Regions from separate parts of the Mesorhizobium sp. URHB0026 genome, predicted to be linked through region 2. Evidence: predicted binding sites of a transcription regulator. Region 2 holds the regulator's gene; the other holds the start of a gene.
What was found. Region 2 encodes LexA, which represses DNA repair genes until DNA is damaged. Its sites were predicted from a motif close to TGTTCNNNNTGTGTTCNG; they were not measured.

Region 1: the regulator LexA is predicted to act here: its motif matches at 9,722-9,739, upstream of ACVWWD_RS09635 (DNA recombination protein RmuC).

What each region holds. Positions count from the first base shown of each region.
Region 1 is NZ_JBSSCN010000001.1:1,889,975-1,906,125, forward strand. Features, by position in the region: gene ACVWWD_RS09580 (arylamine N-acetyltransferase family protein) at 1-81, opposite strand, end outside; gene ACVWWD_RS09585 (AI-2E family transporter) at 151-1,320, opposite strand; gene ACVWWD_RS09590 (carboxymuconolactone decarboxylase family protein) at 1,414-2,190, shown strand; partial or broken gene ACVWWD_RS09595 (helix-turn-helix domain-containing protein) at 2,313-3,126, shown strand; gene ACVWWD_RS09600 (LLM class flavin-dependent oxidoreductase) at 3,183-4,244, opposite strand; gene ACVWWD_RS09605 (DUF6481 family protein) at 4,578-5,006, shown strand; gene sugE (quaternary ammonium compound efflux SMR transporter SugE) at 5,165-5,479, opposite strand; gene ACVWWD_RS09615 (hypothetical protein) at 5,678-5,803, opposite strand; gene ACVWWD_RS09620 (transglutaminase-like domain-containing protein) at 6,015-6,824, shown strand; gene ACVWWD_RS09625 (cation diffusion facilitator family transporter) at 6,943-7,896, shown strand; gene ACVWWD_RS09630 (GFA family protein) at 8,025-8,429, shown strand; gene ACVWWD_RS09635 (DNA recombination protein RmuC) at 8,433-9,689, opposite strand; gene def (peptide deformylase) at 9,793-10,323, shown strand; gene fmt (methionyl-tRNA formyltransferase) at 10,328-11,281, shown strand; gene ACVWWD_RS09650 (GNAT family N-acetyltransferase) at 11,278-11,784, shown strand; gene truA (tRNA pseudouridine(38-40) synthase TruA) at 11,807-12,559, shown strand; gene ACVWWD_RS09660 (hypothetical protein) at 12,570-13,202, opposite strand; gene dapE (succinyl-diaminopimelate desuccinylase) at 13,208-14,401, opposite strand; gene ACVWWD_RS09670 (2-dehydropantoate 2-reductase) at 14,527-15,570, shown strand; gene ACVWWD_RS09675 (hypothetical protein) at 15,470-16,151, opposite strand, start outside.
Region 2 is NZ_JBSSCN010000001.1:4,400,201-4,416,351, forward strand. Features, by position in the region: gene ACVWWD_RS21680 (AMP-binding protein) at 1-1,044, shown strand, start outside; gene kynA (tryptophan 2,3-dioxygenase) at 1,041-1,877, shown strand; gene kynU (kynureninase) at 1,947-3,194, opposite strand; gene ACVWWD_RS21695 (ABC transporter permease) at 3,257-4,180, opposite strand; gene ACVWWD_RS21700 (ABC transporter ATP-binding protein) at 4,186-4,965, opposite strand; gene ACVWWD_RS21705 (ABC transporter substrate-binding protein) at 5,024-6,010, opposite strand; gene ACVWWD_RS21710 (GntR family transcriptional regulator) at 6,160-6,930, shown strand; gene lexA (transcriptional repressor LexA) at 7,331-8,074, shown strand; partial or broken gene ACVWWD_RS21720 (ComEC/Rec2 family competence protein) at 8,068-10,520, opposite strand; gene gltX (glutamate--tRNA ligase) at 10,624-12,048, shown strand; gene gltA (citrate synthase) at 12,232-13,557, shown strand; gene lpxB (lipid-A-disaccharide synthase) at 13,650-14,828, opposite strand; gene ACVWWD_RS21740 (LpxI family protein) at 14,830-15,735, opposite strand; gene lpxA (acyl-ACP--UDP-N-acetylglucosamine O-acyltransferase) at 15,707-16,151, opposite strand, start outside.

The sequences.
Region 1 (16,151 bases), 2.5 Mb from region 2:
CGTGTCGAGCGAAGCTTCCGTGGAACCGGCGTGGCCGATCCGGGCGAAATAGGCTTCGAGGTCGAAGGGAACGTCGTTCATCGGGAAGGCACCGGGCACTGATCGGCCGGATATAGGCATTCGATGCCGCCGTCGCAAACCGTGCGCCGGTTATCCGGCTGCCGCGGCGTCCTGCTCGTCGGCTTCGTCCTCAACGACCGCCGTGTGTTGTGCGGCGAGAAAATTGCCGACGTGACTGAGGCTCTCGAAATGATCGCAGAACACCTTGACGACGACCAGCAGCGGCACCGCCATCAACGCGCCGACAAAGCCCCACAGCCATGACCAGAATGCGATGGCGATGAAGATCGCCACGGCGTTGATCTCGAGCCGCCGCCCGACCACCATCGGCGTCACGAACTGGCCTTCGATGATGTCGCACAAAACCAGGAAGGCAGGCGCCAACAGCGCATAGGCGATCGTGTCGAAGGTGATGAGCGCGATGACGGTGACCAGGACAAGCGTGATCATTGCCCCGACATAGGGCAGGAAATTGAGCAGGGCGGCCGCCGCGCCCCAGACCAAGGGATTGGGCATGCCGAGAGCCCACAGGCCGAGGCCGATGACCGTGCCGAGGCCGGTGTTGATGATGGTGACGGTGAGGAGATAGTGCGAGATTTCCCGCTCGACGTCGTAGACGACGCGCAGCGCCCGCTTCTTCTCGGTGAGGCTGGCGAAGGACTGGATGATCTTCTCATAGAACATCGTGCCCGAGGCGAGCAGGAACAGCGACAGCACGAAGATGATCGTCAGGCTTGTTCCAGCCGACAGGATGTTGCTCGCCGCCGACGAGAAGAAGCCGGACTGCGCTACCGCGACCTTTTGCACGCCCGGTTCCTGCGTTGTCTCGGTGAGCCCTTCGATCTGGCGCGCAATGTCCATGATCCTCTCAAGAGGCCGTCGCAGCTGCGCCAACCGCTCGGTCAGCTGCTGGCCGATGGACGATGTGTTGTTGATGAGATCGATAATGGGCCCACTGAGCACATAGCCGGCGCTCGCGAAGACGAAGATGGACACAAGCACCAGAAGCGTCGCCGAAACCACTTCGGGAATGCCGCGCTTGCGCAGCAGTCTTACGATCGGGGTCAGCGTCAGCGCCAGCAGGAAGGCCAGGATGACCGGCATAAAAAAAGCGCGCGCGAAATAGAGCGCATAGACGGTCATGAACAGGAATATACCGATGAGCAACGAGCGCATCAGGCGCGTATCGGCACGCGCCGCCACACGCGACTCTTCAGCTTCGGCAACGCCTGCGCCCAAAGCGGCGGGTTCGGCCTTCATCGCGATCCCCTCGGCGGGCACATCACAACTGATGCAATCCGCAGACGGAAACGCCAGCGCTGCTTCAAGGTTCCGTTAGCCGGCACCGATGGCGTGGCCGCCATCGAGCGGGGGCGCCGTCAAGATAGCTCAAACCGTCGGCTCGGCTGCGAGCGTTCCACGATTACATGCCGTGTAATTGAGTCCGGGCAGGCGGCGGGCCTAGTACGGGAGCAGGCCTTCGCAACCCAAGGGCTCGCAAGGCCGGCGCGGCGAGGATGTCGCCGGCACGATTACTTCCTACCCCTGAAAGAGGACATCACGATGCAAAGATTTACCCTTCAAACAGCCGAGTCGGCGCCGGAGAAATCCAGGCCCGCGTTGAAGGCGCTCGAGGAGAAGTTTGGTTTTCTTCCGAACGTCATGGCGACGATGGCCAATAATCCGGTTCTCCTCAACGGTTTCGTCAGCAGCTTCGGCAGTTTCCACGGCGGGAGCTTCGACGAGATCGAAAAGCAGGTGCTGCTGCTGACCAACGCGGTCACCATCAAATGCCCCTGGACCGTCGCCGCGCATTCGACATTCGCCATCGAGGATGGGATTGCGGAAAGCGAAGTCAAGGCGATCCGGGATGGCAGGTTGCCGACGGACCCGAAATATGCGGCACTCTCGGCCCTGACGAGGGCACTGATCGAAAACAAGGGAAACGTGAGTGACGCGGACATCGATGCGTTTACTTCGGCGGGCTATTCGGAAGCCCAGATCCTGGAAGTGGTAACCGGTGTCGGCGTCTCCACCATGGCGGCAACCACCACCAACATGGCCGGCACGCCGATCGAAGAGCGCTTCCAGCCGCAGGCATGGTCTCCCGCCGCCGCGATTGCCGCCTGACCCGATCGACGGCGCATGGATCTTCTGGTGCATGCGCCGTCAAGCGATGCGTTATCGCATGGCGTGTATCGTTCGAGGGACTGCGAGGACAGCGGGATATGAGGATCAATTCCAGAACGGCCATGACACCCGACCTGGGCACGCTCTTGCGTTACTGGCGCGATGTGCGTGGCAGAAGTCAGCTTGATCTATCCCTCGATACGGGAATTTCGCAAAGACAGATCAGCTTCATCGAAAGCGGACGCAGCGTTCCCGGCCGTGAGACCTTGATGGCGATCGCCGGGGTGCTCGATGTCCCTTTGCGCGAGCGCAATGCCCTGCTTTTGGCGGCAGGCTACGCGCCGATGTTCCCCGAAGGCGCCTGGAACTCCATGGAAATGAAGAGCGTCACCGATGCCCTGACGCGCATCCTGCGCCAGCATGAACCCTATCCGGCGCTGGTCATGGACCGGTACTGGAATGTGCTGATGACCAACGAAGCCGCACCGCTCTTCTTCGGCTGTTTCCGCGACATGGCCGCTCGGGAAAGGCCGCGCAACATGCTTCACCTCATGTTCGATCCCGAAGGCATGCGCCCGTTCGTCGCCAATTGGCCTGATGTGGCGCGGAGCCTGTTCGAGCGGGTCTATCGCGAATCCATTGGCCGCGTCGTCGACGAAAAGACCAGGGAGTTGCTGGCGGCGTTGCTCGCCTACCCGGACGTGGACAGCGATTGGAAAAATCCGGTGGCGATCGGCTTCATGCCGGTCATTCCGCTTGGCTTCATCAAGGACGGTCGCCGCCTGGACTACTTTTCGATGGTCACCACGGTCGGCACCCCCCAAACCGTCGCGCGCCCAGGAACTGCGCATCGAGTGTATGTTCCCAGCCGACGAGGCGACCGAAATCCATCATGCCGCGATGATGGATGCGGCAGCGCATGGGATAACGCTATAAGCCTGCCCACCGCGAGCGGATGGAATGAGGCCCTGTTCTCGCGGGCCTCATCACGTTCACGCGACAGGCGCCGCCACGGGCGGGGCGGCCTTCGCCGTTTCCTTGCGCACCATCGGCGCCACCTTGGTGCCGTAGAGCTCGATCGCCTTCATGATCTTGGCGTGCGGCATGGTGCCGATCGCCATCTGCAGCAGGAAGCGGTCGTTACCGAACACCCTGTGCTGGGTCACGATCTTTTCCGCCACCTGCTCCGGATTGCCGACGAACAGCGCGCCGTCCGGACCACGCGACTGGTCGAAATGCGCACGCGATGTCGGACCCCAGCCGCGCTCACGGCCGATGCGGTTCATCACTTCGGCCTGGGGGCCGTAGAAGTCGTCCGCCGCCTGCTCGGTCGTCTTGGCGATGAAGCCATGCACGTTGATGCTTGTGGCCAACCCTGCCGGATCGCTGCCGGCGCGCTTGGCGGCCTCACGGTAGAGGTCGAACAGCGGCGCGAATCGCGCCGGTTCGCCCCCGATGATGGCAAGCGCCAGCGGCAGGCCAAGCGCGCCCGCCCGAGCGGCCGATTGCGGCGTTCCGCCAATGGCGATCCAGACCGGCAGCCTGTCCTGGAAGGGCCTGGGATAGACACCGCGATCGTTGATTGGCGCGCGCAGATTGCCCGACCAGGTAACCTTCACCTGATCGCGGATGGCCAGCAGCAGGTCGAGCTTTTCGGCGAACAACTCGTCATAGTCTTCGAGATTGTAGCCGAACAGCGGGAAGGATTCGATGAACGAACCTCGCCCGGCCATGATCTCGGCGCGGCCGCCCGACAAAAGGTCGAGCGTGGAAAACTGCTGGAAAACGCGCACCGGATCGTCGGAGGACAATACGGTCACCGCACTGGTCAGCTTGATGCGCTTCGAACGCTCCGCTGCTGCGGCCAAAGCCACGACCGGTGCCGAGGCGGCATAGTCCGGCCGATGGTGTTCGCCGAGGCCGAAGACGTCGAGCCCGACCTGGTCGGCGAGTTCGATCTCCTCGATCAGGTTGCGCAGCCGCTCATGGGGACCGATGGCGCCGGGACCCGGCACAGGACTCACATCGGCAAAAGTGTAGAGACCGAGTTCCATTTGGACGTCATCCCAGTGTGTTGATTGTTGCGCTAGGGTCGCATGACTTCAGCTCTGTTCGAACTGAAATCTGAATCCGACTCTAATCGAAGAGACAGAGCATGATGTCGTCCGAGAACCGCTTCATCGTTTCGGCATCATGCTTCAGAGGTAGCGACGCGTCTGTCGCGCCGCCAGAGGCTGGCTGGTGAACAGTGCATGTCGATTTCGGCGGAAAATGCGTCTCCCGGGTGCAACATCCCGGAATTTCATGGCTGGCATACCGTTTTGGCGCTTGAACTCCCGGTTTTCGCGCGTATGTAAGCGTCGCGAATAGACTTCAAGGAAGTGGACTTGGCTATCTACAGGGAAAAAGACATTTTCGAGCGGCGCAATGCCGCGACCGAGGCAAAGAAGGCGCTTCTGGAGCGCTTCAAGTCAAAGCCGGCAGCAGACGATCCCGCGGTGCTCGCACGACAGGCCGAACGCAAGGCGATCCTTGCGGCTCGTGAGATACGCGAGGCCGAGAAGGCCAAGCTGAAGCAGGAAAAGCTGGCACGCGAGGCGATTGAGAAAGCCGAGCGTGAGGCAGCAGCCGAAGCTGCGCGCATTGCCGCCGAAGAGGCCGCGCAAGCCGATGCCAAGCTTCGGGAAGCTGAAGAGAACGAGCGTATCTCTCGTTTGCTTGCCGACGAAGCCGAGCGCAAGGCAAAGCGCGACGCACGCTATGCGGCTCGCAAGCAGCGCACCGGCAGGACACCGCCCGGCTTTACGGGTCGCTAAGAGCGCACTCGTGTCGATCGATGATCAATGAGGGACGCGCCAAGGCGCGGCCCTTTTTCGCGTTTGTCGTGTTGCCCACGGGAAGCCTCCCTGCATCCAGGGATGTCGATTCATGGATGTGAGCTCGGTCGAGATAGTCAGCCGGTGGACAGGGCCGTTCAGGCCGCGAATTTCAGCCCCATAATACCGCAGACGATCAAAGCGATGCAGCCGAGCCTGATCGCCGTCGCGGGCTCGCCCAGCAGCCAGATGCCGAGCAGCGCCGTGCCGACAGTGCCGATACCGGTCCACACCGCATAGGCGGTGCCGACAGGCAGCGTCTTCAGCGCCAGGCCAAGCAAGGTCAAACTGACGATCATCGACGCGACCGTGAGCACGGTCGGAACAAACCTGGTGAAGCCGTCGGTGTATTTGAGGCCGATCGCCCAGCCGATTTCGAACAGGCCTGCGAAGAACAGAAGAATCCATGACATCGGAACGCTCCATCCAGAACATCCGGCCGAAAGGTCCTCGAATGCTCAATCACACAATGGGCGGGCCGTCCCAGCCGGATTTCGGGAAATGCGAGGTCGTCCCCGCATCGTCGCTATAGGGCGTCTGAACGCCCAATCAACAACTCGCCGGCGGCATGTCGGACGCCGCCGGTGAAATCCATCCACGCTTTGCGATATCTACTTTTCCTTGATCCTCATCGCCTTGACCGGCGGCGCCTTCAGGGCCGGAGCGGCTACAGGCTTCTTGGCGTCTTTCTTTGGTTTGCGGGCTTCCTTGCCTGCCTTCATCGCACCTTTAGCCATGATTCGTTCCTCCAGTTGCGGGAAGCGGAGTGAAACAAGACAAAGGCCGGACTGCAAGAGGCGAGTGCCTGCTGCCGGCGCCGGCAGGCCGCTTTCAACCGATTTCTAATTTGCTCGTAAACCCCGGCTGTCCATGCCATGCTTGTCTTCGCACTGCAGCATCGACCCGTGCACCGCCGGGTGATCGTCAGGCAGGCCGGTCAGGACGACAATGCGGATCCATATCGGCTGTGAGATGAGCTTCGACTTTCCGCAGGAAACGCCGCTCATCGCAATGCTCAATGTCCACTATTCCCGCGCCTCCGATCTTGAGCGCCCGGATTTCCTGACCTCCAACCCGCCAGTGCCGATCGAGAGTTATCGCGACAGCTTCGGCAACTGGTGCAACCGGCTCGTCGCCCCGCCCGGGCGTTTCACTTTCGGTACGGATGCGGTAATCCGCGACTACGGCACATTCGAGATGCGCGAGTTGATGGCGTGGCAGCACGAGGTGCGCGACCTGCCGGCTGAAACGCTACTGTTCCTGCTGCCCAGCCGGTTTTGCGAAAGCGACCTCTTGGCAAGCGAGGCATGGCGGCTGTTCGGCCACATGCCATCAGGCATCCCGCGCGTGCAGGCGGTGTGCGATTTCGTCCACAACCACATCGTCTTCGACTACGGCAACGCACGAGTGACGCGCACCGCCGCGGAAGCCTGGCGCGAACGGAGCGGCGTGTGCCGCGATTTCGCGCATCTTGCCGTCACATTCTGCCGGGCACTCAATATCCCGACGCGCTATTGCACAGGCTACATCAGCGACATAGGCATGCCGAAGCCTTGGGCGAGCATGGACTTCTGCGCCTGGATGGAGGTTTATCTCGGCGGCCGCTGGCACGCTTTCGATCCGCGCAACAACGCGCCACGCATCGGCCGTATCCTGATCGCCTCCGGCCGCGACGCGGCGGATGTGCCGCTGACCCACATTTTCGGGCCAGGGTTGCTTACGGGCTTCAAGGTGTGGACCGACGAGGTCCAGGAATAGCTGGCCTTCCCGCCAGCCGGTTTCGAACACATTGAACGGCCCGACGATTGGCGCGTTGTGGTGGCTGTGCAACTCCGCGGCAGAGCCGCTACACTGTCTCGAAGAGGATCGAAGCTGCATGGCAGGGCACGGCGGCTCCAGAACGGTCATCTACGCGGCGCTCGCCGGCAATCTCGCCATAGCGCTGACCAAATTCGCCGCTGCCTTTTTCACCGGCAGTTCGGCCATGCTGTCGGAAGGCGTGCATTCGCTGGTCGATACAGGCAATGGCGGCCTGCTGCTCTACGGCATGCACCGGGCGGCACGCCCCGCGGACAGCTCGCACCCGCTCGGCCATGGCCGTGAACTCTATTTTTGGAGCTTCATCGTCGCCCTTCTGGTCTTCGCGCTGGGCGCCGGCGTGTCGTTCTACGAGGGCATCATCCACATCATGGCGCCAGAGCCGGTCGCCAACGCTAAAGTGAACTACATCGTTCTCGGCCTGTCCTTCGTGTTCGAAGGCAGCTCCTGGCTGGTGGCGCTGAAGGAATTCCGCAAGCAGAAGGGCAAGCTCGGCTGGCTGCAAGCTGTGCAATCGAGCAAGGATCCGAGCGTCTATACGGTGCTGTTCGAAGACAGTGCGGCCCTTCTCGGCCTGGTCGTCGCCTTTGCCGGCATATTGGCGGCGGAGATTTTCGAGATGCCCGAGCTCGACGGCGCCGCCTCGATCGGCATCGCGCTTATCCTCGGCACGACGGCAATCTTCCTGGCGCGTGAAAGCAAGGGCCTGCTCATCGGCGAGCCGGCCTCACCCGAGGTGCAGAGGAAGGTGCTGGCGATCGTCCAGCAGGATCCGGCGGTGCAGCGGGCGAACGGTGTGCTGACGGTGCATATGGGCCCGGAAGAAATCGTTGCCGGCCTGAGCATCGAATTCGAGGACCATTTGTCGGCGCCGGAGATCGAGGCCTGTGTCGAGCGCATCGAGGCGCGGTTGAAAAAAGAGATGCCTGAGATCTCGCGGCTGTTCGTCAAGCCGCAGACGTCAGGCACCTGGGAAAAGCGGCGCAAGCTGATCGAATCCGCGTCCGGATAGAATTCGAGTACGAACTTTTGCCACACGGCAGTCCACTTTTGGGGATTCTGGCCTCTGGACCAGCGCCCCGCCGTTGCCTCGTGTCTCCATGCCGCTAAAATCAGCCGATCTATGTTGGAGGAATGACGATGAAGATCGACGGCGGCTGCCATTGTGGCGCCATCACCTATGAGGCGGAGGTCGACCCGGAAAAGACTTCGATCTGCCATTGTACCGATTGCCAGCAACTGACCGGTACGGCATTTCGCGTCACCGTTCCAGCGACAGGGGATCATTACCGGATCACCAGCGGCGAACCGAAAATCTACATCAAGACCGTGGCGAGCGGTGCCAAGCGAACGCAGGCTTTTTGTGCCGACTGCGGCTCGCATCTTTATGCGACATCGGTCGGCGACGGTCCGAAGGTCTATGGGATCAGGGTCGGGACCTCGCGGCAGCGCCAGGACCTGGTCCCGAGACACCAGAAATGGCATCGCTCGGCGCTGCACTGGCTTCCGGAATTCGAGGGTATGACGACGGTCGAAGAGCAGTAGCGTTCAGTCGTCGCCTTCGACGACCCTCAACCTCAACTGCCCGGTCTTTGAATCGGCAACGCGCGGTGCGGCCTCCACCTTGGCAGGGGCGCCGCCGCGCGGGGCGTCGGGCTCGCCTTCTCCGAATTCCAGCGCCTCGATCTTCTGGCCACGCTTGGTCACTTTCGAGGTCGAGACGAGTATGTCTTCGATGTCCTTGGCCGACTGGCCGAAATGGCCCTGCAATTTGCGCACGCGCTCGTCGACACGCTGGACGTCTTCCATCAGCCTGATGACTTCGCCCTGGATCAGATGCGCCTGCTCGCGCATGCGTGCATCCTTGAGGATCGCCTGGATGACCTGGATCGACAACATCAAGAGCGAAGGCGAGACGATGATAACGCGGGCACGGTGCGCCTTCTGGACAACCGCTTCGAAGTTCTCGTGTATTTCGGCGAATACCGATTCCGACGGCACGAACATGAAGGCTGTGTCCTGGGTTTCGCCCTGGAGCAGGTATTTTTCCGAAATGTCTCGGATATGGACCTCGATATCGCGGCGAAAGGCCTGGGCCGCGACCTTCTGCAGGTCGGCGTTATCGGCGGCCCGGATCGCATTCCACGCTTCCAGCGGAAATTTGGCGTCGATGGCTAGCGACGGCGCCCCGTTCGGCATTTTCACCAGGCAGTCCGGCCGGCTGCCGTTCGACAGCGTCGCCTGGAATTCGTAGGCGCCGTGAGGTAGGCCGTCGGCGACGATCGCCTCCATGCGCGACTGGCCGAAAGCGCCGCGCGTCTGCTTGTTGGAGAGGATCGCCTGCAACTGCACGACCTGGCCGGCCAGCGACTGGATGTTGCCCTGCGCTGTGTCGATGATCGCCAGCCGCTCCTGCAGTTTCGCGAGGCTCTCATGAGTGGACTTGGTCTGCTCGGTCATGGTCTGGCCGATGCGGCCGGTCATGGCGTCGAGCCGCTGGCCGATGGACTGCGTCAATTCGGCTTGACGGGCGCCGAACACTTCGGCGATGGCGCCCATGCGGCCCTGCATCTCGGCCTGGGATTGGAGAATGCCGGCCATCCGCGCCTCGGCGTCGCGGGCATGGTCGGCGGCCTCCGCGGCGGCGGCCGCGCGCGCCTTGGCCGACCGCCACAGCGCAACGACGAGCGTCACGAACAAGCCGAGAAACAGCATCGCGCCGAAGGCCAGCGCGTGGCCAAGCGTGATTGTCGAGGCGCCGAGCCGTGCGACGGGCTCCGAAACGATGGTGCTCAGATCATTCATGCGGACAGCATAGCCGATTCGGCGGTCTGGCACAGATCAAAACGTGAACGACGCGCTGGCGAACCGGTTGACGCCTTTCTATTGAGGTCTTAGGTGAAACGCCATGCCGATCAAGCCGCTTATCATTCTCCCCGATCCCATCCTGCGCCAGGTCTCCAAGCCGGTGGAGCGCGTCGACGCGCCATTGCGCAAACTGGCCGACGATATGCTGGCGACCATGTATGACGCACCCGGCATTGGGCTGGCGGCAATCCAGGTCGGCGAGCCGCTGCGCATGCTGGTGATCGATCTCGCCAAGGAAGACGAAACCCCGGCGCCACACGTCTTCATCAACCCGGAAATTCTCGAAAGCGCCGACGCGCGGTCCGTCTACGAGGAAGGCTGCCTGTCGATCCCGGACTACTATGCCGAGGTCGAGCGCCCGGCTTCGGTGCGGGTCAAATATCTCGACCGCGACGGCAAGCTGCAGGAGATCGAGGCCGAAGGGCTGATGGCAACCTGCCTGCAGCACGAGATCGACCATCTCAACGGTGTGCTGTTCATCGACCACATCTCGAAGCTGAAGCGCGACATGGTGGTGAAGAAGTTCAAGAAGCTCGCCAGGGACAAGGCGCCGGGCAAGCTGGTGGGGTAGGGCAATGCCCCTTCGCGTCATCTTCATGGGCACGCCGGAGTTTTCGGTGCCGACGCTGCGCGCCATCGCCGAGGCCGGCCACGAGATTTCAGCCGTCTACACGCAGCCGCCGCGCGCCGCCGGCCGGCGCGGGCTGGAACTGACGCCGTCGCCGGTGCAGCGCGAGGCCGGGCGGCTTGGCATCGAGGCGCGCACACCGACCTCGTTGAAGAGCGAGGCCGAGCAGGCCGCTTTTGCCGACCTGGGCGCCGATATCGCCGTGGTCGTCGCTTATGGATTGCTGTTGCCCAAGGCAGTTCTGGAGGCGCCCCGGCTTGGCTGCGTCAACGGCCACGCATCGCTTTTGCCGCGCTGGCGTGGCGCCGCGCCCATCCAGCGCGCCATCATGGCTGGAGACACGCAGACCGGCATGATGGTGATGCGCATGGAGGCGGGGCTGGATACCGGCCCGGTCGGATTGGTTGAAAAATGCGCCATCGGCCCCGATATGACAGGCGGCGATCTGCATGATCGGTTGATGAGTGTCGGCGCTGCCCTGATGGTGGAAGCGTTGGCGCGGCTGGAACAGAACACCTTGGCATTTACCGCGCAGGCGGCCGAAGGGGTGACTTACGCCAAGAAAATCGATAAGTCCGAGACGCGCGTGGAGTGGACACGGCCCGCGGCCGAGGTTCACAACCATATTCGTGGCCTGTCGCCCTTTCCCGGCGCCTGGTCCGAGATTGAAATTGGCGGCCGCATGGAACGGCTGAAACTGCTTCGCTCGACGCTATCCGAAGGCGTGTCGCCTTCGGAAGATTTGGGCGAGTCGGGAGGAATTCTCGATGACCGGCTGACGGTCGCCTGCGGAAAAGGCGCGGTCAGGCTGGTCGAAGTTCAACGTGCGGGCGGAAAGCCCGCCGCCGCGTCGGAATTCCTGCGCGGAGCCAAGATCGAAAAAGGACTGAAATTCTCATGAGCATGATGTCGATACGCGCGGCGACGCCGCGGGACCGCGAGGCCATTCGCCTCGTCGAGGAACACGCTTTCGGCCAGCAGACGGAGGCCGGCTTGGTCGACGCGTTGGTGACCGGCGGTGACGCCGTCGTCGAACTGGTGGCGGAAGAAGACGGCCAGGTCGTTGGCCACATCCTGTTTTCGCGGCTGTTCGTGCAGAACGGCGGCAAGAGCTTTGCCGCCGTGGCGCTTGCCCCGCTGGCGGTGGAGCCGTCCTTTCACGGCTCCGGCATCGGCGGCGCGTTGATCCGGGAGGCCCATATCCGGCTCAAGGAGGCTGGCGAGACGCTGGCCGTCGTGCTGGGCGACCCGGCCTATTACGGCCGTTTCGGCTACAGCCATGCCCGTGCCGGGAAGTTCGAGAGCGAATACCAAGGCGAGGCGCTGCAGGCGCTGGCCTGGGGCGACGCTCCTGAAGCCGGCAGGCTGGTCTACGCTTCCGCCTTCACCGCTCTCGCCGCCTAGGCGAGAGCGTCGCCGTCCCGGAATGCCGCGTTTTCGCCTCGATATCGAATATGACGGCAGCCTGTTTGCCGGCTGGCAGCATCAGGCCGACCAGCCTTCGGTGCAGCAGGCGATCGAGCAGGCGATCGAGAATTTCTGCGGCGAGGCGGTCCGGCTGCGCGCCGCCGGCCGCACCGATGCCGGCGTGCATGCGAGCGCGCAGGTGGCGCATGTCGACCTTGCCAAGGCGTGGCCCGACGACAAGGTGCGCGATGCCGTCAATGCACACCTGCAGGCGGCCGGTGCGCGCATCGTCATCCTGAAGGCCACGATCGTCCCGGATGATTTCGATGCCCGTTTCTCCGCCATCGGTCGGCACTATCTCTACCGCATCCTCAATCGGCGGGCGCCCTCGGCGCTGGAGAAGGGTAAGGTATGGTGGGTGCCGAAGCGGCTCGATGCCGCCGCCATGCACGAGGCGGCGAAGTTCCTGCTCGGCCGGCACGACTTCACCACCTTCCGCTCGACGCAGTGCCAGGCCAACAGCCCGATCAGGACATTGGAGCGGCTCGACGTGAGCCGAACGGGCGATGATCTCATCGAGGTGAGGGCATCGGCACGATCCTTTCTGCACAACCAGGTGCGCTCGATGGTCGGCTCGCTGAAGCGGGTCGGCGACGGCGGCTGGACATCGGGCGACCTCAAGGCGGCGCTGGAAGCGCGAGACCGCGCAGCCTGCGGCCAGGTAGCGCCGCCCGACGGGCTTTTTCTCATCGGCGTCGATTATCCCGGGTAGAACCCTGGTTCTATCCAGGATAAAGCCCGGAAAGGCTCTGGGCCCCGACATCGTCGGGCACGGAGATGCCAAGCAGCATCTGCAGTCCGAACAGCACCAGCAGCGAAGCGACGAACATGCCGACGAAAACGGCGGTGCCGAAGGCAGCGCCCCTGCCGATCGTCGCGTTGGTCATGCGCCAGGTCAGCACCATCGACAGGGAAAATAATAGCAGCGACACAAGGCTCGAGACTTGGCTTGTCGACGACAGGAAGAGCCTGATCAGCGCCGAAGGCAGCATCAGCCAGGCGGTGATCGCCGAGGCCCAGTTGCTGGCGACGACATAGTGGACGAAGCGCCCGCCGATGCCGGCGCGCCGCGCCACCAAGGCGAGCGCCACCAGCGGCAGCACCCAGGAGCCGATATCGACCGTCGCCAGTCGCACCAGCATGCTGAAGCGGCCGGCGAAGGCATCGGGATCGCCGATCTCGTTGGCGATGCCGACCCAGCCGACGATCAGCGCCGGTGCCGCGACGATGATGGCGAAGAACGAATTCCAGAAGCCGTCGGCCGTCAGGTCGAGCAGGCGCAGGCCGTCGGCCTTGCCGAGCATCAGCCGCCAGGCGCCGGTCAGCGAAGCTTGGGTTTCGTCCGCCGAAAGCATGCTGATCAGCCCTGTCCGAACCAGTCGTCGATGAAGCGCTGGTAGATCCGCGTCAGCGTTTCCAGATCGGCGATGGCCACGCGCTCGTCCACCATGTGCATGGTCTTGCCGACCAGGCCGAATTCGACCACCGGGCAATAGTCCTTGATAAAGCGCGCATCCGATGTGCCGCCGGAGGTGGATAGCGCCGGCCTTTTGCCGACCACCGCCTTGACCGAGCCGCTCAACGTCTCGACTAGCCTGTCGTCGCGGGTCAGGAAGACATGGCTCGGCCGGTCGCGCCAGACCAGCTCATAGTCGACGGGGGTCTTCTTGCCCGGCCGGTATTTCTTGCGCCCAGCCGCCTGATCGAGGCGGTTGTGGATTTCCGCCTGGACCGTCTCGGCCGTCCAGCTGTCGTTGAAGCGGATGTTGAAGGTGGCGGTTGCCTTGGCGGGAATGACATTGGTGGCCAGGTTGCCGACATCGATGGAGGTCACCTCGAGGTTGGTCGGCTGGAAATCCTTGGTTCCCTTGTCGAAGGCGGGATGCAGCAAGGCGTCCACCAGGCTCATCAGGCCCCGCACCGGATTGTCGGCAAGCTGCGGATAAGCGGCATGGCCCTGGCGGCCATTGACGGCGATGCTACCCGACATCGAGCCGCGCCGGCCGATCTTGACCATGTCGCCGAGCGTGTCCGGATTGGTCGGCTCACCGACGATCGACGCGTCCCATTTCTCGCCTTTGGACGCTGCCCATTCGAGCAGCTTGACCGTGCCGTTGATGGCCGGCCCTTCCTCGTCGCCGGTAATCAGCAGCGAGACCGAGCCCTTCGGGCCACCATTCGCCTCGACGTTGCGCGCCACCGCGGCAATGAAGCAAGCAATGCCGCCCTTCATGTCGACCGCGCCACGGCCATACATTTCGCCATTGGCGATGTCGGCGGCGAAAGGCGGATGCGTCCAGGCGGCTTCGTCGCCGACCGGCACCACGTCGGTATGACCCGCGAACATCAGATGCGGGCCATTGCCGGAGCGCCGTGCATAGAGGTTCTCGATGTCGGCCGTGCCGTCTTCGGAGAACACCGGCCGATCGACCAGGAAGCCGAGCGGCTTCAGCATCGCCTCCAGCGCGCTCAGTGCGCCGCCTTCGGCTGGTGTCACCGAGGCACAGCGGATGAGAGAGGCAAGGTTTGCGGCGGGGTCAGTAGGCAGCGTCATGGCAAAAGCGATAGTCGAAAGCGAATGGCCTGTCACGGCCAGACATAGGGCCAAGCCAATGGCCGACGATACCGCCGACATTATGGTTTTCATGTCGTATAGTTCTGGCTGACGCGGAGAAAGAGATGGCAAACGGCGAAAAGAGGATCGTCATTGCCGGCGCCGGCAGCATTGGCTGTTATGTCGGCGGCTGCCTGGCGCTCGCCGGGCGGCAGGTTGTCTTGTTTGCCAGGCCGCGCATCGAGGCATCGCTGTGGCAGGGCGGATTGCGCGTCAGCGACCTCGAGGGTCGCGATCGCCTGATCAAGCCGGCAGAGCTTGCCGTCACCACCGATCCGGCCGCGGCCTTGCCAGGGGCCGATGTGATCCTGGTCACCGTCAAGAGTGGCGCGACGTTGGAAATGGCGGCACTCATCAAGGCCCATGCCCGTCCCGATGCCGTGGTGGTGAGCCTTCAGAACGGCGTCGACAACGCCGACAGGCTCCGCGCGGCACTTTGCCCGCGAACGGTGCTGGCTGGCATGGTGCCGTTCAATGTCGTGCAATCAGCCGATGGAGAGCTGCCGCTGCGCGTCCACCGCGCCAGCGACGGCAAGGTGATGGTTGAAGACGGCGATGCCCGCCTTGCGCACCTTCTCGACGCTGAAGGCCTGGCTGTCGAAACGCATGGTGCTATGAAGGCCGTGCTGTGGGGCAAGCTTCTGATGAACCTGAACAATGCGCTGGTGGCGCTGTCAGGCCTGCCGCTGGCAACCGAACTTGCTGACCGGCGCTGGCGGCTGATCCTGGCCAGCCAGATCGACGAGGCCTTGCTGGCGATGAAGGCCTCCGGCATCGAGCCGGCCCGGATCGCCCGCCTGCGCCCGACGCTGCTGCCGAAGGTGCTCAGGTTGCCCGACTGGCTGTTCAAGCTCCTGGCTCGGCGCATGCTGGCGATCGATCCCGAGGCGCGCTCGTCGATGTGGGACGATCTGCAGCGTGGCCGGTCGACAGAAATCGACGACTTGCAGGGCGCCGTTTTGCGGCTCGCTGAAAAAGCCGGTACGCCGGCGCCGACGGTCCAGCTTATCAAGGCGCTGGTGCGCGCGGCGGAAGCCGAGCGGCTTGGCTCGCCGGACCTGGTGCCGGAGAAGGTTGTGGCGCCGCCGGCCGGCCGTCGATCAACGTGATCTTCTGCCAGATCTTGCGCGACAGGTTGGACGCCAGGTTCTCGATGTCGTTGACGCCGTCTATGACGACAGCGTCATTGACGGATTGGGCGAACAGCGCCGCGATCTTGCCGGTGATCGACAGCATTTCGGAGCAATAGTCGAGATAGCGCGCGAGATCCGCTGCATTGGTGAGACGGGCCGGCGAATGCGCCGTCGGCTTGAAGCTGGCCGACAGCGCCGCCGGATCCTTGGTCAACTGGTGCATGTCGATGACGTGGATCAGTGATCTGAGGCCATGCAACTGGCGAAACACCTGCTTGCGCTTGATGCGCTCCTCGGTGCGGATCAGGGCGAGGAAGCCGAGCACGGCGAGGATGATCATGTTGATCGTGGCTTCGATGCCTTGCACCGACTGCACCGCGTCGTCGGCTTGCGAGATGTGAATGAGCGGCAGGATGGTGCCGACGAACAGGAAGATCAGCGCGCCCGCGATGACGGCGGCGACGATGATGCCACGCAGCCACCAGATCGGCGCTTCCAGGGTCTTCGCGGCCTTGGCCAGATCGCGAGACAGCGACACAAGTTCGGCGGCGACGCCG
Region 2 (16,151 bases):
GACGATGTAGCCCTGCTCGGCTTCACTTCGGGGACGACCGGCGTGCCGAAGGCGACGATGCATTTCCACCGCGACCTGCTGATCATCGCCGATGCCTACGCCCGTGAAGTCCTGCAGGTGACGCCCGACGACATCTTCGTCGGCTCGCCGCCGCTCGCCTTCACCTTCGGCCTTGGCGGGCTTGCCATTTTCCCCCTGCGCTTCGGCGCGGCGGCAACACTGCTGGAACAGGCGACGCCGCCCAACATGGTCCATATCATCGAGACCTACAAAGCGACCATTTCGTTCACCGCGCCGACCGCCTACCGGGCCATGCTGAAGGCCATGGACGAAGGCGCCGATCTGTCATCGTTGCGCGTTGCCGTCTCGGCCGGCGAGACCTTGCCGGCTCCGGTCTTCGAAGAGTGGACGCGAAAGACCGGCAAGCCTATCCTTGACGGCATCGGTGCCACCGAAATGCTGCACATCTTTATCTCCAACCGCTTTGACGACAGGAAGCCCGCTTCGACCGGCAAGCCGGTGGGCGGTTACGAGGCGCGCATCGTCGACGAGGAGATGCGCGAGGTGCCGCGTGGCGAGACCGGACGGCTGGCGGTGCGCGGGCCGACCGGCTGCCGCTACATGGCCGATGACAGGCAGAAGGACTATGTGCGCGACGGCTGGAACCTCACCGGCGATACCTTCACGCAGGATGAGGACGGCTTCTTCCACTTCGCCGCACGTTCCGACGACATGATCGTCAGCGCCGGCTACAACATCGCCGGACCCGAGGTCGAGGCGGCGCTGCTGTCGCATCCCGATGTCGCCGAATGCGCGGTCATCGGTGCCGAGGACGGCGAGCGAGGCCAGATCGTCGAGGCGCATGTCGTGCTGGTGCAAGGTGTCCCGCCAGACGCAATGACCGTCAAGCGCCTGCAGGACCACGTCAAGGCAGCCATCGCGCCCTACAAATATCCCCGATCGGTCAAATTCATCGCCGCTCTGCCGAAGACCCAGACCGGCAAGATCCAGCGCTTCCGGCTGCGCACGGAGAAGATCAAGTGAGCGAGCCTTACGATCCGGCCTCTGAAGGCGCAGAGATGTCGTTCAAGGAGCGCATGTCCTACAGCGACTATCTGCACCTGGAGAAAGTGCTGGAGGCCCAGACGCCGATGTCCTCGGCGCATGACGAAATGCTGTTCATCATCCAGCACCAGACATCGGAATTGTGGATGAAACTCGCTTTGCACGAGATTGGCGCGGCGATCCGCTCGATCCGTGCCGACCGCCTCGAACCGAGCTTTAAGATGCTGTCGCGTGTCGCCCGCATTTTCGAGCAGTTGAACAATGCCTGGGACGTGCTGCGCACGATGACGCCCAGCGAATACACCGAGTTTCGCGACTCGCTCGGCCAGTCCTCGGGTTTCCAGTCCTGGCAGTATCGCGCCATCGAGTTCATGGCCGGTAACCGCAACCTCGCCATGCTCGGGCCGCACAAGCACCGGCCGGACCTCAGCCAGAAGCTGGAGGCGATCCTGGCGGAGCCGTCGCTCTACGATGAAGCGCTGCTGCTTCTGGCGCGCAATGGCTTCGACATCGGGCCGGACGCAAAGCGCACGGATTGGCGCGAGACGCGGACCGAGAACGAAGAAGTCCTGGTCGCCTGGCAGACGGTGTACCGCGATCCGCAGCGCTACTGGATGTTTTATGAACTGGCAGAGAAGCTGGTCGACTTCGAGGACTATTTCCGCCGCTGGCGGTTCAACCACGTCACGACCGTCGAGCGCATCATCGGCCTGAAGCGCGGTACCGGCGGCACGTCGGGAGCCTCCTATCTCAAGAAGATGCTCGAGGTCGTCCTGTTTCCGGAACTGTGGACGGTTCGCACCCAGCTTTGAACTCTCGTTTGGCTCAATTCCCGTGGGAAAAACCGCGTCACGGTTTTCCCACGGGAATTGCGCCGCTTTTCAGGTCACCGCCGTCTTGACCGCGAAGCGCGCATCCTGCCAGGCGCCGGTGCGCAGGATATCTTCCAGCACCTCGACCGCCCGCCAAACATCGGCGTAGCCGACATAGAGCGGGGTGAAGCCGAAGCGGATGGTCGACGGCGCACGGAAATCGCCGATCACGCCGCGCTCGACCAGGGCCCGCATCACCTGGTAGCCGTTGGGGTGGAGGAACGAAACCTGGCTGCCACGCTGCTTGCCGTCGCGCGGGCTTTCCAGCTCCAGGCCGTAGGCGCCGCATCTGGCCTCGACGAGCTGAATGAACAGGTCGGTGAGAGCGATACTCTTCTTGCGCACCGCCGCCATGTCGACGTCGTCCCACATATCCAGCGCCCCCTTCAGCGCCCGCATCGACAACACCGGCTGCGTGCCGCACAGGAACCGGCGGATACCGCTGCCGGCCGCATAACCCTGCTCGAAAGCGAAGGGCCGCGCATGGCCCCACCAACCGCTGAGCGGCTGCTGGACCTTATCGTGATGACGCTCGGCGGCGTAGATGAAGGCAGGCGCGCCCGGGCCGCCATTGAGATATTTGTAGCTGCAGCCGATGGCGAAATCGGCATTGGCGCTGTCGAGCTCGACAGGCAGCGCGCCGGCGGTGTGGCAGAGATCCCAGACGATCAGCGCTCCGACCTGATGGGCCTTGCATGTCAGTGCCGCCATGTCGCGCAATTTGCCGGATTTGTAGTTGACGTGGTTGACCAGGATGACCGCGACGCGCTCGTCGATGAGATCCTCAATGGTCGGCGCATCAACGCCCTCAAGCCGCAACACCGTGCCGGGGCGCGTCGAGGCCACGCCTTCGGCCATGTAGAGATCGGTTGGAAAGCTGTCGCCCTCGGCGACGATGACCGAGCGGTCCGGCCGCATGCCGAGTGCGGCATGCAGCACCTTGTAGATGTTGATCGAGGTCGTATCGCAGACCACCGTCTGGCCGGCCGCCGCGCCGATCAGCCGCCCCAGTTGGTCGCCGAGCGCGACTGGCATGTCGAACCAGCCGGCGGTGTTCCAGGCACGGATCAGATCCTGCGCCCACTCCTGGGTCGCGGCTTTCCGCAGCTCGTCGAAGACGGCGGGTGCCGCGGCGCCGAGTGAATTGCCGTCGAGATAGATGACGCCTTCCGGCAAGATGAACCGGTCGCGCATGGCACGCAGCGGGTCCGCCGCGTCCATGGCTCCGACGGCTGCGAGATCGAGCGTTGCACGCATCATTTGTACATTTCCTGGTTATTCACGCCCTGGTTATTTCCGCCTTGGTGATTCACGCCGGGCTACTCACGAATAGCTTCGCGAACCGGTGCGGACCCCCGGCTGCGCTTGAGGCTGGGCAAGGCAAGCATGGCCAGCACGAACAGGCCCGTCGCAAGCTTCAGGTCAGGCGGCGGCATGCCGGCCGCAAGGCAGAACGACACCAGCTGGTAGTAGATGATCGCGCCGGCGAAGGGCGCCAGCAGTTGCCGCCAGACCGTTTGCTTGCCGACGACGGCTTCGCCGATCATCAGCGCGGCAAGGCCGTTGATGAGAATTCCCAGGCCCATATTGACGTCGGCGAACCCTTGCGACTGCACCATCAGCGCACCGCTTGACGCCGAAAAAGCGCTGGCCAGCCCGACACCGCCTATGGTCGCGGCCCAGACATTGATGCCTTGCGCCTCGGCCATGTCAGGATTGGCGCCCACGGCGCGGACGGCAGTCCCCTTCTCGGTCCTGAAGAACATGTAGAGCAGCATGAAGGCGACAAGCGCGAGGAGACCCGCGACGACGATCTTGCTGGCGGGGAAACCCGGCCGCGCGAACGGCACCCAGTCGAACACCGAGGGCGAACCGAAGACCGACAGGTTGGACTTGCCCATGATGCGAAGGTTGATGCTGTAGAGCATCGTCATCATCAGGATGCCCGCAAGCAGCGTGTGGATGCGGAAGCGCAGATGGATGAAGGCGGTGCAGCAGCCCGCCGCGAAGCCGGCGACAAGGGCGGCGGCGATGCCCATCAGCGGCGATGCGCCGGCGGCAAGGAGAACGCCGCAGACGCAGCCGCCCAGCGGAAAAGCGCCTTCGCTGGTGAGATCGGGAAAATTCAGCATGCGAAACGGGATCATGATCCCGAGCACGACAAAGGCCAGGATCAGGCTTTGCGCCAGGGTGACCGGCATGATCGCGACGAAGCTGGTGAGAACGTCCCCAACAAAACCCATGATGATCAACTCGCCAGCAACATGCGATCGGTCTTGACGGAGAAATGGCCGATCAGATCGACAACCGTGACCCTCGCCTTCTCCTGCCCTGTGACTTCCAGAAGCACCCGGCCGGCATCGAGCATGATCACCCGGCTGCCATGGTCGACGGCGTGTTGCATGTTGTGGGTCACCATCAGGGTGGTCAGCTTCAGCGCATTGACGGCGCGCACCGTCGCGCGCATGACGATCTCGGCCGTGCGCGGATCGAGCGCTGCCGTATGCTCGTCGAGCAGCAGCAGATCCGGCGATCCTCCGACAGCCATGATCAGCGACAGCGACTGCCGCTGCCCGCCCGAGAGCAGGTCGACACGGGTATCGAGACGGTTTTCAAGGCCGAGGCCCAATATCGACAGGCGCTCCTTGTAGGACGCCAGCCGTGTGGCGTTCAGCCCCTGCCGCAGCGTGCGTTTTTGACTGCGCAGGTCGGCCAGCAGCATGTTCTCCGCCACGGTCATGCTGGCGGCGGTGCCGCGCATCGGATCCTGGAAGACGCGCGCCAATCTTTCGGCACGCTTGTGCACCGGCATCCCTGTCACATCCGCGCCATTGATCAGGATCTTGCCGGAATCCAGCACAAGAGCACCAGAAATGGCGTTGAGCATGCTGCTCTTGCCGGCCCCGTTTGAGCCGATGACGACCCCGAACTCTCCCGTGGCCAAGGACAGGCTGAGACCGTCCAGCGCGACCTTCTCGTCGGCCTGGCCCTTGTAGAACACTTTGCGCGCGGATCGTATCTCGAGCATCGTTCCTCCGTGACCTCGGGATGATGGCGCCGACGCCATCATCCCAGCAGTTCCGATGTTAGTCGACGATGCAGCCGCAATCGGCCATTGAAGCCGGTATCTCGACGCCGAACGCGGCCATCGCCTTGCGCGAGATCGTTGCCATGTGGTCCTTGTAGGCCGGGCGCGACGGCGCGATCGTCTTGGGATCCTTGCCCTTGAGGATCTCGGCGGCGATGTTGCCGGCGTTGATGCCGACCTGGGTGTAATTGACCGCGAAGCTCGCCGGCACGGTGCCGTTGCGGACCGCGCTGTCATCGGAGTTGACGACCGGGATACCGGCCTGGCGGGCGGCCGCTGAGACAGCGGCGATCGCCGGCTGAATCAGGTTCGAGGCCGGGCCGTAGATCACGTCGGCCTTGCCGGCGAACGAAGCGATACGCTGCTGGATGTCATTTACGTTGTCGATGCCGAGCTCGACCACCTCGAAACCGGCGGCCGGTGCCGCCGCCTTGATCTTTTCGACCAAGGCAACGTCATTGGCCTCACCGGGATTATAAGGCACGCCGAAGCGCTTGGCGTTCGGCAGCAGCTTCTTGGTGAAGGCCATCACCGCGGCGACGTCCTGCAGATCGCTGGCGCCGGTCATGCCTTCGTCTCCGGCGTCCCATGATGGCACCAGCTTGGCCGCCACCGGATCGGTGACCGCGGCAAAAACGATCGGAATGCCGGAACCCGCGAGCGCTTTCTTGGCGATCTGCGAGACCGGCGTGGTGATGGTGTAGATCAGCTTGGGCTGCTCGGCCTGCAGCTTGGCGATCATCTGCGGCACCAGCGACGCATCGAAATTGGTGTGGCTCTCCGTGTAGACGACGTCCTTGCCCTCGACGAAGCCGTTATCCGTCAGCGCCTTCTTGAAGCCGGCTATGGCGGCGTTCAATTGCGGGTGCTCGCCGAAATTGGCAATGCCGATACGGATCTGATCGGCCGCGGCACTGCCGGCGCTGACCATCAATGCGCCTGCCAGGGCCAAACCCGACAACCAAGCGGATTTCGACTTCAACATCATTTCCTCCCAGATTTGATCAGGGCCGCTTGGAAACGCGGCTGCTCCGCGATCATGGTCAGTCCGCCGGTCTGTGTCAAACATTATATATAATTGTTGTAGTGACCCAGTATCATATATACTTTTAGCCAGACGACGGATTGATCACGATGCGGGATGAGACGAGTTCCACAAAAACGGAAGCCGCCTATCAGCTGTTGCGGCGCGACATCCTGACCACGCGCCTCATGCCCGGCGCCCCGCTCAAACTGAGTGCGCTGCGCGGCACATATGGCGTCGGTTGGACACCGTTGCGCGAAGCCCTGTCGCGGCTCGAGGCCGAACGCTTGGTCACCGCCATCAGCAATCGTGGTTTTGCCGTGGCTCCGGTGTCGCGGGCCGAGCTGGAGGATCTGGCACGCGCCAGAATGGTGGTCGAGATACCCCTGTTCCTCGAATCGATGGAAAAAGGCGGCAGGGAGTGGGAGGATGCCGTAGTCACTGCCCACTACCGGCTCTCGCGTTGCAAGACGGCGGTCGACGATCCCTCCGACACGGCCGTCGACAGATGGGATGAGAACCACGAGGCTTTCCATGCGGCGCTGCTGAGCGCCGCCACATGCGACTGGCTGTTGCGGTTCCGCTCGACAATCTCGGATCAGTTGCGCCGGCATCATCGCTTTCTTGGTCTGGCGCCGACATTGCGGGCCGCGGCCGGCCTCAAGGACGGCTATGAACAGGCAATGGAGGCGTTGCGCGAAGCGATCGCGATCGAACACCATACCGCGATCATGGAAGCGGCACTCGATCGTGACGTCGAACGGGCCAAGGCGCTGATGACGGCGCATATCGGCTACACACTGCACGTCTATGTTCATAGCGAAGACAGCGGCGCGACCAGATACGCCGCCCGCGCCGGCAGCTTGAAGGGGTCGGGATAACTTCAGCGCTTCCGCGACGTCTATTCGCACGCGCTGGCCGGAGTGCGCCGAACGCCCGGGTCCATGGCCGCCCGGAGCTACCAATGGTTGGCATTTTGGTTTCGTTTCGTTCCGCGACTCCCTGAAATATACGGTACCCCTGGAAGAAGCCTTCCAGATGGCTGATGCCAGCTCCATCGGCGGATAGGCCACAGGCCATTAACCAAACGATTTCAATGTGCCTGCCGATCGCGGAAAGGACCGGTTGCTGACGCCGTCGGGGGCAAAAAACTTCAGACCCCCTTAACAAATTCATTAAACTTTAAACGGTTGCAGAACACAACTGGAACAGATAGTGTTTGTTCTGGGTTTGTTTTTTCGATTCTGGTTCAACCTTTCGTTCAATGTCTTGGGGGCCGCCATGCTGACGCGCAAGCAACATGAACTGTTGATGTTCATCCACGAACGGCTCAAGGAAAGCGGGATACCGCCTTCCTTCGACGAGATGAAGGAAGCACTCGATCTTGCCTCCAAGTCGGGGATCCATCGCCTGATCACGGCGCTGGAGGAGCGCGGCTTCATTCGCCGGCTACCCAATCGGGCGCGCGCGCTGGAAGTGCTGCGGCTGCCGGACTCGATCGCGCCGGGCCTCAATGCGGCAAAGAAGTTCTCGCCAAGTGTCATCCAAGGCAGCCTTGGCCAAGGCAGTCTCGGACGCCAGATCAGGCCGGCCGCTGCGCCTTCGCGCCTGCCCGCGGCCGGCAACGACGACGATGCGGTTTCAGCCGTATCCATCCCGGTCATGGGCCGTATCGCCGCCGGTGTGCCGATCGATGCAATCCAGCATCAGACGCATTCGATCTCGGTGCCGCCGGACATGATCATGGGCGGCGAGCACTATGCGCTGGAGGTCAAGGGCGACTCGATGATCGAGGCTGGTATCTTCGATGGGGACACGGTCATTATCCGCAATGCCGACACGGCAAGCCCGGGCGAAATTATCGTGGCACTGGTCGACGAGGAGGAAGCGACGCTGAAGCGGTTCCGCCGCAAAGGCGCTTCGATCGCGCTCGAGGCCGCCAATCCAGCCTACGAAACACGCATTTTCGGGCCGGACAGGGTCAAGGTACAAGGCAAGCTGGTCGGGTTGATCAGGCGCTACTGAGCCGGCTTTCCATCGGGCTTGTCGGGTTTTTTGTACGGCGGCAGCCCCCTCGCCTCGCGTGAGAATTTTCGCTGTTCGTGCCAGGGTCGGTATGGTCCGTCGACGGCGAATTCGATCCCGGCCCGGGTCGTGGCCGACTGGGGATTGAAGAAGACGGCAGCGCTTCCCTTGCGGGCGAGCTGCCGTTTGGTGACGACGAGAACCAGTGGATTTTGGCAGGCGTCATAGGCGGTCGCGTCGTTCACGATGATCAGGTCAGCGAAAGCACAGGCTTTCCAGGTGGTCTTGCGGTCCTCGACATAAGCAATGATCGCGCCGGAAGGGTGCCTACAAGGCACAGGCCTTCGCGGCAGTAGAAGGGCGATCCCGGCGGCAGGTCGGCGGGACTGGCAACGTCGAATTGCCCGTCTGTCTTGTCGAACATTTCCGGTTTGACGATTGTTTCGGAGATCAGAGCGCGCTTCCAGTTGTCGGTTGCGAATTCGTTCGGACGTTCCCGGTTGACGGCCAGTTCGCCATTGCCGATCGGCAGCGCGACCAGCCGCGCATCTTCCGAGATCAGCACATCGGGCGCGCGCGTGTGCGACACAGTCAACAGGCCGGCGAGCGCGAATGGCAGCGCCGCGAGCCGCAGCCAGGTCGTCGCCATCGTCGCGATAACCAGCGCGACGGTGACCAGCAGCACGGATTGCTGCGAAATCAGCCCGACTCCGTCGACCGGAGAGCGCTCCGATATCCACGCCGACACGGCGATCATCGCCGTCAGGCCCTTGCCCATGAGGTAGAGAGCCGGCCAATCCAGTCCGAATGGCATCAGCAGCGCGCTAGCGACGGCCAGGAACATCACGACCGACACGATCGGCATCACGGCCAGATTGGCGAACAGGCTGAGGGGCGATACCCGCTGGAAATGCCAGATGGCAAACAGTGCCGTGGCGCTGCCGGCGACAATGGACGTCATGGCCAATCCACCTGTCGCCAGCAGGAATTTTCGCGTCAGGAGCCCGGGCAGGGATCGCTTTGGCGGCGGTGGCCTGGTCTTTCCCGCACGGTGATCGGCCCAGCCGGCATAAGCGCCAACCAGGGCCGCGGTCGCGGCGAACGACATCTGAAAGCTTGGGCCGACGACCTCGTGCGGCGAGACCAGGATGACGGCGATCGCCGAGATCGCCAGATTGCGCATGGTCAGCGCAGCGCGATCGAAGAAGACGGCAATCAGCATCACCGCCAACATGATGAAGCTGCGTTCGGCCGCAACGACGACACCGGAAATCATGAGATAGGCGGCGATCGAGAACAGTGCGGCGGCGGCGGCGTATTTCTTCACCGGCCGGCGCGCGGAAAAGTCTGGTAACAGTGCGAAGGCACCACGCAGCAGACCCATGATGGTGCCGGCCACAAGCGCCATATGCAGTCCCGAAATAGAGATGATGTGATAGATGCCGGTACGCCGCATCGCTTCATTGATTTCATCGGGTATGCCGGCGCGCACGCCGACGATCAGCGCCGCCGCGATCTCGCCTTCAGCGCCGCCGACGCTGCCCCTGATGTGGTCGGCGATGGCTTCGCGGGCATTTTCAATGCCTGAGAAAAGGCGAGCCGATAGCGGCATCTCACCGTCAGCGGCGGAAACAACCGTCGGATTGCCGAGAAAGAAGCCGCTGCCGCCGATGCCGGCGAAATAACTGTCGAAAGAGAAGTCGTAGCTGTCCGGCCGGACCGGGCCGGTCGGCGGCAACAGTTTGGCGTAGCCTGTGATGAGCGAGCCGGCGGTCATTCCCGGCGGTATCTTGCGTGCGGAAAGCCGGACCCTTTCCGGCGCATAGCGCAGTTTCGGCCGGGCGGTCGAAATCACGTCCATGGTCAGCCGGATGCGGCCGCTCTCCATCTCTTCGAGCGAGACCACGCGGCCGGTCAATTGCGTGGAGATTTCCGAACCCAGCATACGGGTTCCGGCTCGCCATGTTTCGACCTTCGCCGCGAGTAAGCCCAGCGCGCACAACAGCACTGCCATGAAACACAGATGGGTTTTCGACCACGAACGCGAGACGAAGGCACAGACCGCCATCAGCACCACGACCGCGACGGGCTTTGCAAAGTCGGGCTCGGACGCCAGCGAGAAATAGGCGATCGCCCCAACGGTCAGACAGACCGGCACCAGCAGAAACGCGATGCCCCGGTCGAGTTCGAGCTCCGCCGCCTTGGCCACGCCATGGCGCAGGCGAGGCAAGGATATCGGGCCGATTTGCCGGCGCACGCGCACGATCCTGCCCCCGGCAGGAGACGGCGCCGGCGCCGGCCCACCCGCCCGCAGCGGCCCGGTTTCGGGCGCAGCCACGAGCGGCGATGGCAGTGGGATCGTCGGAGGCGCCGCAAAAAGGGATCGCTCGCTGACGCCGACAGCGGCATCCTCGCTTCGATCCGAGCTCCGGCCTCTTCCAGTCATCGGGTCTGCCCCTTGCACCCTCGACGCCCTATGCTACATGAACGCGCAACGCGCGAAAGTCCGCACGTTCCGCACCCAGCTTCAGACGTTTTCCGAGAGTTCCATGCCCGACAAGGTCATCACCCGTTTTGCCCCCTCGCCGACCGGCTATCTGCACATCGGCGGCGCGCGCACGGCGCTCTTCAACTGGCTCTATGCAAAGCATACCGGCGGCACGATGCTGCTGCGCATCGAGGACACCGATCGCGAGCGTTCGACCGATGCGGCCACATTGGCCATTCTCGATGGCCTGACCTGGCTCGGCCTTTCGTGGGACGGTGACGCGGTCTCTCAATTCGAGCGTGCGCCGCGCCATCGCGAGGTAGCCGAGGAACTGGTGCGCCTGGGCAAGGCCTATTACAGCTACGAGACTTCAGCCGAGCTCGAGGCAATGCGCGAGGCTGCACGCGCCAAGGGCCTGCCGCCACGGTATAACGGCCATTGGCGTGACCGCGACCCGTCGGAGGCGCCGTCCGGCGTCAAGGGCGCCATCCGCATCAAGGCACCGACCGAGGGCGAGACGGTGGTGAAGGACCGGGTCCAGGGAGACGTGCGCTTCCCCAACAAGGATCTCGACGACTTCATCATCCTGCGTTCGGACGGCAACCCGACCTACATGCATGCCGTCGTCGTCGACGATCACGACATGGGCGTCACTCACATCATCCGTGGCGACGATCACCTGACCAACGCCGCCCGCCAGACCGTGATCTACAACGCCATGGGCTGGGACGTGCCGTCGATGTCACATATCCCGCTGATCCATGGCGCCGACGGCGCCAAGCTGTCGAAGCGCCACGGCGCGCTCGGCGTCGAAGCCTATCGCGCCATGGGCTATCTGCCGGAGGCGCTGCTCAATTACCTTGCGCGGCTCGGCTGGAGCCATGGCGACGACGAGATCATGTCGATCGAGGACATGGTCTCGTGGTTCGACATTGGCGACGTCAACAAGGGCGCGGCGCGCTTCGATTTCGCCAAGCTGGAAGCGATCAACGGGGCGCATATGCGCCGTATGGCCGACACCGAGCTGCTCGATATCTTCATCGCCACCTTGCCCTATTTGGAGGGAGGCCCGGCGATGGCGGCGCGCCTCGACGAGAAGAACAAGGCGCAGCTGCTGGCAGCACTTCCGGGCCTGAAGGAGCGCGCCAAGACGCTGGTCGAGCTTGTCGACGGCGCGGGCTTCCTGTTTGCCGCTCGGCCGCTGCCGATCGACGACAAGGCGGCACTCCTGCTCAATGACGATGCGCGCAAGATGCTGCGTGGCGCTCACGAAGCTTTGAAGTCGCTGTCACACGACTGGACGGCGGCCACGGCCGAGGCCGTGATCCGCGACTTTGCGTCGGCTGGCGGCCACAAGCTTGGCGCCGTGGCCCAGCCGTTGCGGGCTGCCTTGACCGGCAAGAGCACGTCACCGGGCGTATTCGACGTGCTTGCCGTTCTGGGGCGTGAGGAAAGCCTGGCGCGCATAGCGGATCAAATCGATTAGGAGCAAACTGGCCCAAGAAGATTGGCATTGAAAGGCGGGTTTCGCAGTGCAACATTAGGCCTTGGCCCAATCTGGCACGCACCTCCTAGAATGCGGTGGCGAATACGCGCATTGCGGTGATTTCAACGTGTCGCTCCGCGGAATTTGCCTTTGCCGGCATGAGGAAACAAGAAGGAGTTTGCAATGACCGAAGCTGCGAAAAAACTGGATGTGGGCGGCCAAGAGGAGGCCACGGCAACGCTGGAATTCGCCGGCAAGACTCACGAATTCAAGGTGCGAAGCGGCTCGGTCGGGCCTGACGTCATCGACATCGCCTCGCTCTACAGCACCACTGGCGCCTTTACCTATGACCCCGGCTTCACCTCGACGGCAAGCTGCGAGTCGGAGATCACCTTCATCGATGGCGACGCCGGCATCCTGCTGCATCGGGGCTATCCGATCGACCAGTTGGCCGAACATGGCGACTTCCTCGAAGTCTGCTACCTCCTGCTCTACGGCGAATTGCCGACCAAGGCGCAGAAGGACGATTTCGACTACCGCGTGACGCGCCACACGATGGTGCACGAGCAGATGTCGCGCTTTTTCACCGGCTTCCGCCGCGACGCGCACCCGATGGCGGTGATGTGCGGCGTGGTCGGCGCGCTGTCGGCCTTCTATCACGACTCGACCGACATCTCCGACCCGTACCAGCGCATGGTTGCCTCCATGCGCCTGATCGCCAAAATGCCGACGATCGCGGCCATGGCCTACAAATACCACATCGGCCAGCCCTTTATTTACCCGAAGAACGATCTCGGTTTCGCGGCAAACTTCCTGCATATGTGCTTTGCCGTGCCGTGCGAGGAGTACAAGATCAACCCGGTGCTGGCGCGCGCCATGGAGCGCATCTTCATCCTGCATGCCGATCATGAGCAGAACGCTTCGACCTCGACCGTTCGCCTCGCCGGCTCCTCGGGCGCCAACCCGTTCGCCTGCATCGCCGCCGGCATTGCTTGCCTGTGGGGGCCGGCCCATGGCGGCGCCAACGAAGCGGCGCTCAACATGCTGGGCGAGATCGGCCATGTCGATCACATCCCGGAATTCATCGCCCGCGCCAAGGACAAGAACGATCCATTCCGCCTGATGGGCTTTGGCCACCGCGTCTACAAGAACTACGATCCGCGGGCCAAGATCATGCAGAAGACGGCGCATGAGGTTCTGGGCGAACTCGGCATCAAGGACGATCCGCTGCTCGACATCGCGATGGAACTGGAAAAGATCGCGTTGACCGATCCCTATTTCATCGAGAAGAAACTCTATCCGAACGTCGACTTCTATTCCGGCATCACCCTGAAGGCGCTGGGCTTCCCCACCACCATGTTCACCGTGCTGTTCGCGGTCGCCCGCACGGTCGGCTGGATCGCCCAGTGGAAGGAAATGATCGAGGATCCACGCCAGAAGATCGGTCGTCCGCGCCAGCTCTATACCGGCGCGCCGGAGCGCGACTACGTGCCGATCGCCAAGCGCTGAGACAAGTGACAAGCGCTGAGACAAGTGAGTAGTGGGTAGTGGTTCGTGAGGAGTGAGGTTGGAGAGTTTTCTAACTCACTACTCGTTACTCACTACTGCCTACGCACTCGCTTGATACACCCCATCACCACCTGCGCCGCGATCTCACCGGACGGTTTGTCCGTTGCCATGCGCCGTGAAATCTCGGCGAAACCGTCTTTCTGCCAGGCGCGCATGCCACTGTCGGCCAACAACGCTTCCAGCTGGCGTGCCAGATTGTTCGGTCTGACGTATTCGTCGTAGAACTCCGGGATCAACGCGCGATCCGAGATAAGGTTGGGCAGAAGCGCCGACCAGACGGAAACGAGATACCGCGCCACGGCGCGTGCAACAGGGTCGAGCCGGTAGCAAGAGATCATCGGCACGCCGGACAGCGCCAGTTCCAGGGAGACGGTGCCGGACGCGATCAACGCCGCGTCGGCCTTGCCGAAGGCCTGCCATTTGCGCTCGGGCTCAAGGATAATCTCGGGTTTTTCATCCCAGCGCGTGACCGCGGATCGTACGGTGTCCGCGACATGCGGCACCGTCGGCAACATCAGCCGAAGCCGATGCCCGCGTGCCCGCAGCATCGACACGGTCTCACCGAACGGCTCGAGCAGCCGCCGCACCTCGCCGCGCCGCGAGCCGGGCAGGACAAGCAGCGTCTTCACGCGGTCTGGTGAAAGATCACGCGGCTGGGCCTGCGCCCTGGCGGCCGACAGCACGCCTGGATCATGCGTCAGGCGATGGCCCACATAGGTGCCGGGCGGGCCACCCAGCCGATCGAGCTCCTTCACTTCGAACGGAAGGATGCACAGGATGTGATCGACATACGGTTTCATCGCCACCGCCCTGCCCGGCCGCCATGCCCAGACGCTCGGGCAGACATAGTGGACGATCGGGATCGCCGGGTTGGCGGCGCGCACCTTTTTGGCGACGCGCAGCGAAAAATCGGGGCTGTCGATGGTGACGAGGCAGTCCGGCTTGGCATCCGCAACCAACCCCGCCAGCTGACCGATCCGCCGCATCAGGCGCGGCAGGTCACGCAGGACGGCGCTGAACCCCATCAGCGCGACCTCTCCGGCGTCGAACGGGGAAACCAGCCCAAGCGCCTGCAGGTGGCGGCCACCGAGGCCGACGAGCCGTACCTCGCGCCCTGTTATTTGGCGCAGCGACTGGACTATGTCGGCGCCAAGCAGGTCACCTGACTCCTCACCCGCGACGATCGCGATCTTCAGCGCCCCGTCAGCCATATCAGGACTCCGTTGCGGCCAGGCCGACAATGAACAGCCCAAGGTCATTGGCGCGCGAGAGGGTTGCGGGACCTTCGAGGATCAGGGAGCGTCCCGCCTCGACGGCAATGCCGGCAAGCCCGGCCGCATGCGCTGCTTCTACCGTCTGGGGCCCCATGGAAGGAAGATCCGCGCGCAGCTCCTGGCCAGGCTTGGCGCATTTGACCAGCACGCCGCGCGTCTTGCCGGCGATACGACCGTGGCCACGCAGCAGCCTGGCGCGGTCCAGCAATCCGGCCGTGCCCTCGATGCCTTCAAGCGCGATGGTCCGGCCGCCGACCGCGATCGCCGCCTGGCCGATATCCAGCGCCCCGATGGCTTTTGCCGCGGCAAAACCTGCCTCGATGTCGCGCCAGTCAGACTTCCGAGGCGTTGCCCTGGTCAACACCCCTTCGGCGGCGATAAGGTTCGGCACGATCTCGTGGGCACCCATGACCTTTATCCCCCGGGCCTCGAGTCCGCGTGCCACCACCTTGAGCAGTCCATCGTCGCCGCGCGCCAACGCCATGACGACGACGGGTATCACAGCGAGCAGGCTGAGGCTTGGACGCATATGTGTCAGCCTTGGCCTGCGCTTTATCTCGCCGGCAAGCACCAGATGCGTAATCCGGTTACGCTTGAGCAGCGGAATGAGCGATCCTATCGCCTCCAAGGCAAGGGTCTCATGCTCGTAACGGCACAATTCCGCCAGGCGGTCGGCCTCACCTTCCATGAGCACGATGAAGGGCGGATGACCCTGTTCGGCCAAACCGGCAGCGACTTCGACCGGAAGGCTGCCGCCGCCGGCGATGATGCCGACCCTGGCACCAGGCGGAAGTTCAAGACCAGCCGCGGCTGCCTCAGCCTTCGTCATCGGCATCGTCGCCATCGCCGCCCTTGAGCGATGGCACCGCATAGTGTCGCTTGCCGCGACTGGTGATGAAGTCGATGATCTTCATCGCTGTCGGCGACGAGGCGAACTCCACCTTGGCGAACTCGATGTTCTCGCCGACGGTGCGGGAGCGGTCGAAGATCGTCTTGTAGGCCCTGCGTAGCAGATGGATTTCGGAACGCGGCAGACCGGCGCGCTTGAGGCCGATGATGTTCAAGCCGCGCAGGCTGGCGCGGTTACCGACCGCGATGGCATAGGGAATGACATCACCGACAAAAGCCGAGCACCCGCCAAGAAAGGCGTTGTCGCCCACCCGCACGAATTGATGGACGGCGCTGAGGCCGCCAATATAGACATTGTTGCCGATCTCGCAGTGGCCGCCCAATGTCGCCCCATTGGCGAAGGTGGCGTTG